DNA from 3 places in the Sinorhizobium sp. RAC02 genome. Region 1 is predicted to be linked to each of the others. Evidence: riboswitches for the same ligand, from Rfam matches in the RefSeq annotation. Region 1 holds a riboswitch; each other region holds the start of a gene.

Region 1 (2,258 bases):
CACGTTCCGCGGCTCTGACAAGCAGGTGCAGCCGACGAAGATCGACGACCCCGCGATCGTCGCCAAGAACCTGCCGGAAAACGAGCGCGAGACCTTCATCGAGGAACTCGAGCTTGCCCAAGGGGTTTGCCGGCCGTTCGATCGCGAGGCCTTCCTCGAGGGCCACATGACGCCTGTCTTCTTTGGCTCGGCGCTGCGCAATTTCGGCGTGCGCGATCTGATCAACGCGCTCGGCGCCATCGCCCCGCCGCCGCGTGACCAGGTTGCCGACGTGCGCAAGGTGCATGCGGCCGAAAACAAGATGACCGCCTTCGTCTTCAAGATCCAGGCGAACATGGACCCGAACCACCGCGACCGCATCGCCTTTGCCCGCGTCTGCTCCGGCATGCTGGAACGCGGCATGAAGGTGCGCCTTGCCCGCACGGGCAAGCAGATCGGCCTGTCGGCGCCGCAGTTCTTCTTCGCTTCGCAGCGCCAGCTGGCCGACACGGCCTATGCCGGCGACGTGGTGGGTATTCCGAACCACGGCACCTTGCGCATCGGCGATACGCTGACCGAAGGCGAGGCGCTGGTCTTCGAAGGCGTGCCGAACTTCGCGCCGGAAATTCTCCGTCGCGTGCGGCTGGAAGACGCGATGAAGGCGAAGAAGCTGAAGGAAGCGCTCCAGCAGATGGCGGAAGAGGGCGTTGTGCAGCTCTTCTCGCCGGAAGACGGCTCGCCCGCCATTGTCGGCGTCGTCGGTGCACTGCAGCTCGACGTCTTGAAGGAGCGGCTTCAGGGGGAATACGGCCTGCCAGTCTCCTTCGAAATGTCGCGCTTCTCCGTCTGCCGCTGGATTTCGTCCGACAGTCCGGCCGAACTCGACAAATTCGTCACCCAGCGCCGCGGCGATATCGCCCGCGACCTCGATGGCGATCCGGTGTTCCTGGCGCAGGATGCCTTCTCGCTGCGCTACGAGGCAGAGCGCTATCCGGCGATCAAGATGGTGGCCATCAAGGAATATCACGTCACCAAGGCGTGATTGGCCAATGTGTGATCGAATAGCGCATCTGTCACTTTCGGCGTGACAGGTGCGGCGGCATTTGCGAAAACCCGTCCCTGACAGGGGCGTCCGCCGGAAGGCGGGCTGAGAAGCACCCTTTGAACCTGAACCGGATCATGCCGGCGGAGGGAGTCGACTGGGTGCTGCCCGTCTGCTGCCTTCGTCGCGAGGAGGCGCGTTGACTGAGGCGATTGCAAACATTCTCTCGATTGCGGGATCCGACCCGTCAGGCGGCGCCGGCATCCAGGCCGACCTCAAGACCTTCGCCGCCCGCGGCACCTATGGCATGGCCGTTCTGACCGCGTTGACGGCACAGAACACGCAGGGCGTCTCCGGCGTGCATCTCGTGCCCCCTACCTTCGTTGCGGCGCAGATTGCGGATATTTTTGGCGACATTCGCGTGCATGCGGTGAAGATCGGCATGATCGCCTCGGCGGAAATCGCCGAGGCTGTCGCCAGGGCACTTTCGTCGCGTCGCGGGCTGCCGATCGTGGTGGATCCGGTGATGGTTGCGAAGGGCGGGGCATCCCTGCTGGAGAGCCAGGCCGTCGAGGCGCTGACGCGGCGCCTGCTGCCGCTTGCGACCGTGCTGACGCCCAACCTGCCGGAAGCGGCCGCGTTGCTCGGTGAACCGGAGGCGATCGACCGCGCGGGAATGGAAGATCAGGCTATGCGCTTGCTGGCGCTCGGCCCGAAGGCCGTGCTTTTGAAGGGTGGCCACCTGCCGGGTGGGCAAAGCCCCGATGTGCTTGCGACGACCGACGGGCAACGCTGGTTCGAGGGTGTGCGCGTACTGACGCGCAACACCCACGGCACCGGTTGCTCGCTGTCGAGCGCGATCGCGGCGGAACTTGGCAAGGGCAAGCCGCTTGCGGATGCCGTTGCCGCAGCGAAGAGCTTCATCGCCGGCGCGGTGCGCACCTCGGATGCCCTTGCTGTTGGCTCCGGCCACGGACCGCTTCATCACTTCCACGCGCTCTGGACCTGATCGTCAGCGGTCTGCCAGTGCGAGCCGCAGGCCCATGAGGCCAAGGGCGGCGGCAAAGCTGCGCTGCGTCCAGACCATGATCCTTGGCCGGCTAAGGACCTGGTGTCGAAACCCTGCGGCAAGCGCGCCGTAGAGGGCGAAGACCAGGAAAGTGAGCAGCATGAAGACGCCGCCGAGAAAGAGCATCTGCGCCGTGGCGTCCGCCGCGTCCGCCGGCACGAATTGCGG
Region 2 (2,258 bases), 900 kb from region 1:
GGTCCTCGGCAATGCCATTGACCTTTTCCAGCGCCTGGTAGAGCGGCACGGTGCCGATCGGTACGGGTGAATTGCGGATGATCCATTCGCGGATGTTGTGGATGTTGCGGCCGGTGGAGAGATCCATGACGGTATCCGCGCCCCAGCGGATCGCCCAGACCATCTTCTCGACCTCCTCCGCCATGGAAGAAGTGACGGCGGAATTGCCGATGTTGGCGTTGATCTTCACCAGAAAATTACGGCCGATGATCATCGGCTCGGCTTCCAGATGGTTGATGTTGGCGGGGATGACGGCACGGCCGCTTGCGACTTCCTGGCGGACGAATTCCGGCGTGACGAAATCCGGAATGTGTGCGCCAAAACTCTCGCCGTCACGGGCAAGCGCCTCCTTCACCGCCTTGCGGCCGAGGTTTTCGCGGATCGCGATGAATTCCATTTCCGGAGTAACGATGCCGGCGCGGGCATAGGCAAGCTGGGTCACCGCCTTGCCGTCCGTTGCCCGGCGCGGATGGTTGCGAACGGGGAATTCCGGCGTCAGTCGCTCGCCGGTGGCAAAGCCGTTGTCCTCCGGGCGGATGTGGCGGCCCTCATAGCCCACAGTGTCGCCGCGGGCTGAAACCCAGGTTTCGCGCAAGCGTGGCAGGCCGGCCTCGATGGCAACGACATGGCTGAGGTCGGTGTAGGGGCCGGAGGCGTCGTAGACCACGACCGGCGGCTCGCCGGAGGTCGGGTGCAGGGAAATCTCGCGCATCGGCACGCGGATATGCGGATGCTGCTCGCCGGCGATGTGGATCTTGCGCGAGGCGGGCAGGGCGCCGGTGGTGACGGTGGGGGTAAGCTTCTGGGCGGCAATATTCATCGTGAGGCTCCAAGTTTTCGTTTGGAGACCCAGTCCTAAAGCCGGAATGATGGAAAGACGCCGACACGGAATCCGGACGTCGGACCACCTGTCAAAACAGCGCTTGCACCGTCCCTACGCCAGTATGAACTGGATCAGGTTCAACGGGTCACTGCGCTGCGAAAGCTAGCAGAATCTCAGCCCCTTGTCGGGACCCCCCTGGTGAATGCCTTAAGCAAAGACGCTACGGGGCGATTTGTCAACACGGTAAAATATGTAAGTTTTTACTCACGTTTTGTTGCGGTGCGCACAAACAGAAACGGCGGGGTTTTGCCCCGCCGTTTCCTTTGAAATCAGTGCGAAAACTATTCGCGCTCGCCGGTGAAATTCAGCAGCAGCTGGAAGATGTTGACGAAGTTCAGGTAGAGCGAAAGCGCACCGAACACGGCCATCTTCTGTTGCGATTCCTGGTCGATGTTTTCGGCATACTGTTCCTTGATGTTCTGCGTGTCCCAAGCGGTGAGGCCGACGAACACGACGATGCCGATCACGGAAATCGCGAACTGCAGCGCGCTCGAACCGAGGAAGATGTTGACGATCGAGGCGATGACGACGCCGATCAGGCCCATGATCAGGAACGAGCCGAACTTCGACAGGTCACGCTTCGTCACGTAGCCGTAAAGGCTCGTCGTGCCGAACATCGAGGCCGCGATGAAGAAGGTGCGCGCGATGCTCGTGCCAGTGAAGACGAGGAACACCGAGGCGAGCGACAGGCCCATCACGGCGCAGAAGGCCCAGAACATCATCTGTGCCGTGCTGGCCGACATCGTCTGGATCTTGAACGAGAAGAAGAAGACGAAGGCGAGCGGCGCCAGCATCACGACCCACTTCAGCGGGGACGAGAAGATCGGCACGTAGAGGGCCGGCGTCGAGCCGACGATGAAGGCGACGAGGCCGGTGATGACTAGGCCTGCGCCCATGTAGTTGTAGACGCGCAGCATATGCTGGCGCAGACCCTCGTCGAAGAGGGCGGCCGACTGCGCCTTCGCGCCGTAGCCAAATCGCTGTTGTACGGGTTCCATCATGGGTCTCCTTCGGTGGAACGGTTGATCAGTAAAGCGTGCGCGAGAGATCCCGCGCGGTTTCCGCCAGGTCGTCGGCCTTTAGGCTTTCCGATACCAGCGCATAGGCGACCTCGCCGATCTGCCAGTAGGCCGCCCGGGCATTGTCAGCGTGGAAGAGCAGGACGTGCTGCACGGCAAACGAGCCGGGGCGCACGGCAAAAAGCGACAGGCGTTCGTCCTTGCGCGGCTCCAGCACCAGCTCGACGCTCGGGCCGTAGGCGGAGGGGAAGACCTGCGTGTCGACCACGGTCCAGCCCTTCGGCAGGTTTGGCAGCACGATGGCCGTCGCCGAGCGG
Region 3 (2,258 bases), 550 kb from region 1:
AAGCACGCCGCCGAGGGCAAGGCCCCCGGCGACGCGCAATGTCTTTCGTTCAGCGCGTGCGAAGATCACGTTACTTGGCGCTCATCGCGGCCAGCCATTCGTCGATCCAGGCCTTGCGGTTCGCCGCCACCTCGTCCGATGCCATCAGGAAGGTCTTTTCCGGTTTGACCAGTGCGTCGAAGGCGGCCGGCAGCGGATCCTTCGTCTTGGCGGCCGGCATCATCCAGTTGGTTTCCGGGATGATCGACTGGAAGTCAGGTCCGGTCATGAAGGTCAGGAACTGCTTTGCCAGGTCCTTGTCGTCGGAGGTGCGCGTCAGGCCGGCCACCTCGATCTGCACATAATGCCCTTCGGAGAAGGCGGCCGCCTTGTAGCGCTCCGACTTTTCCGCGATCACATGGTAGGCCGGCGAGGTCGTGTAGGACAGCACCATCGGCGCCTCGCCCTTGGTGAACAGGCCGTACGCTTCCGACCAGCCGGGCGTCACCGTCAAGACGCGGTTCTTGAGCGTGCCCCAGGCCTCGCCCGCCTTGTCGCCATAGACCGACTTCACCCAGAGCAGCAGGCCGAGCCCCGGCGTCGAGGTGCGCGGGTCCTCGATGACGATCTTCTGCGACGGATCGCCCTCGACCAGTTCCTTCAGGCTCGTCGGCGGATTTTTCACCGTTTCGGTGTCGTAGATCACGGCGAAATGGCCGTAGTCATAGGGCAGGAACGTATCGTCGGAAAAACCGCCCGGCACCGTCAGCCCCTCGGGCGTCAGGCCGTGCGCCTCGAAAAGCCCGGTCGCCTTCGCCTCGGTAATAAGGTTGGTGTCGAGGCCGAGCACCACGTCGGCCTTCGTGCCCTCGCCTTCCAGCTTCAGGCGCGTCAACAGCTCGACGCCGTCGGCCACGCCGACCCATTCGACCGTGCAGCCGCAGGTCTTTTCGAAGGCTTCCTTGACCTTCGGGCCGGGGCCCCATTCGGAAACGAAGCTTTCATAGGTGTAGATCGTTAGCGTCTTGTCCTGCGCGAAGGCGGGAAAAGCGATGGAAACGGCAAGTGCCGCAATCGAGGACAATACAATCTTGCGCATCCGCGCCTCCTAGTCTGTTCACAAACGGGAATAGGGCGCTGGAATGTGCCGTCTAATCCCTCCGCCGGTACGAGCCGGATCAGGTTCTTCGGGTTGGCGAAACCGCCTCTCAGCCCATGGATCGAAACCCACAAGCACCCCGTTAGAGCAGGAAAAGGCATAATCCCGCTTGTGACAGTGCGCAAGGGGTTGTGCGGGCAAGCACCCTCCGGTCGATGCAAAACGGCACGGCCCCGGCCTGTTCCATGCGGAACAGCGCGGGGCGGGGCGATGTGGGAAAGTCCAATTACCGGATGAGAGAGGCTCATCCCCCGGAACTCAGGAGAGACCCATGCGCAAGTTCATCGTTTCCGCCACCGTTGCCCTCGTTGCAGCCGTTTCCTTCGCCGCCCCCTCGCAGGCCGGCTACTACAGCTACGGCCACAAGCCGCACTGCTTCATCAAGAAAGTGAAGTCCTACGATTACTACGGCAACGTCATCATCAAGAAGATCAAGGTCTGCAAATAAACCACCCGCCCCCTGACCTCCCCAAAAGCCCGGATGTCCCTGCATCCGGGTTTTTGCTTTCTGGGTGTTATCGGCCAGAGCCAGCAGTACGAAAGGAAGCCGTCATCTTCAAAAAAAAGTCCCCACATTTTCCCCACCCCGCAAATCCATGCCTACAATCCTCTCATCCCGCCGAAGGATACGCTGCCAGGCGTGGCAGTCAGGCGGGATCGGCGCTTTCGGTGCGGGAAGGACGTGAACCTTCACCGGAAGGGCCTGCGGAAAATGGTCTCCCTCCGGCGATCCGGGGGAAACGACGGGGGCGCCGGGCCGGGCCTGCCGTTTCTCCTGATAAATTCGACGGGCGTGCCTGTGGGGCACACAAAGGGATCGGGTTTGGCGCCGGGTGACGTCCGCGGGGTTTACCCCGGTTCGTCCGGCGCGATGGAAGACGGTGCCGACCGGCAGCCATGGCTGCGGCGCCGTAAGTCTGAGGGCGTGCATGGCGCTTTCCCTGCGGAAAGGCACGCCACCGTTCCCATAGACCCATCCTCCCAGAGAGACCGAGTCGCAGGCAAAAACCGCTGAACGGGGCGCTGCAAGGTGCCACATAAACTCACTCATACGAGGCAGCTTCCAGCGCCCCGTCCGATGCTTCCTCACAAAACCACGGGCGGAAACGCCGCGTGGATA

Evidence for each region. Region 1 has a riboswitch for thiamine pyrophosphate ahead of thiD (bifunctional hydroxymethylpyrimidine kinase/phosphomethylpyrimidine kinase). Riboswitches for the same ligand answer to the same signal wherever they lie in the genome.
Region 2: it holds a riboswitch for thiamine pyrophosphate, as region 1 does, so the genes downstream of both, thiC (phosphomethylpyrimidine synthase ThiC) here and thiD (bifunctional hydroxymethylpyrimidine kinase/phosphomethylpyrimidine kinase) in region 1, are expected to answer to the same signal.
Region 3: it holds a riboswitch for thiamine pyrophosphate, as region 1 does, so the genes downstream of both, thiB (thiamine ABC transporter substrate binding subunit) here and thiD (bifunctional hydroxymethylpyrimidine kinase/phosphomethylpyrimidine kinase) in region 1, are expected to answer to the same signal.

What each region holds. Positions count from the first base shown of each region.
Region 1 is NZ_CP016450.1:2,917,845-2,920,102, reverse strand. Features, by position in the region: gene BSY16_RS14035 (peptide chain release factor 3) at 1-1,021, shown strand, start outside; TPP riboswitch at 1,094-1,190, shown strand; gene thiD (bifunctional hydroxymethylpyrimidine kinase/phosphomethylpyrimidine kinase) at 1,221-2,030, shown strand; gene BSY16_RS14025 (LysE family translocator) at 2,034-2,258, opposite strand, start outside.
Region 2 is NZ_CP016450.1:3,822,194-3,824,451, forward strand. Features, by position in the region: gene thiC (phosphomethylpyrimidine synthase ThiC) at 1-859, opposite strand, end outside; TPP riboswitch at 953-1,069, opposite strand; gene BSY16_RS18315 (Bax inhibitor-1/YccA family protein) at 1,204-1,920, opposite strand; gene BSY16_RS18320 (anti-sigma factor family protein) at 1,949-2,258, opposite strand, start outside.
Region 3 is NZ_CP016450.1:3,468,300-3,470,557, reverse strand. Features, by position in the region: gene thiP (thiamine/thiamine pyrophosphate ABC transporter permease) at 1-66, opposite strand, end outside; gene thiB (thiamine ABC transporter substrate binding subunit) at 71-1,078, opposite strand; TPP riboswitch at 1,118-1,230, opposite strand; gene BSY16_RS32465 (hypothetical protein) at 1,410-1,586, shown strand.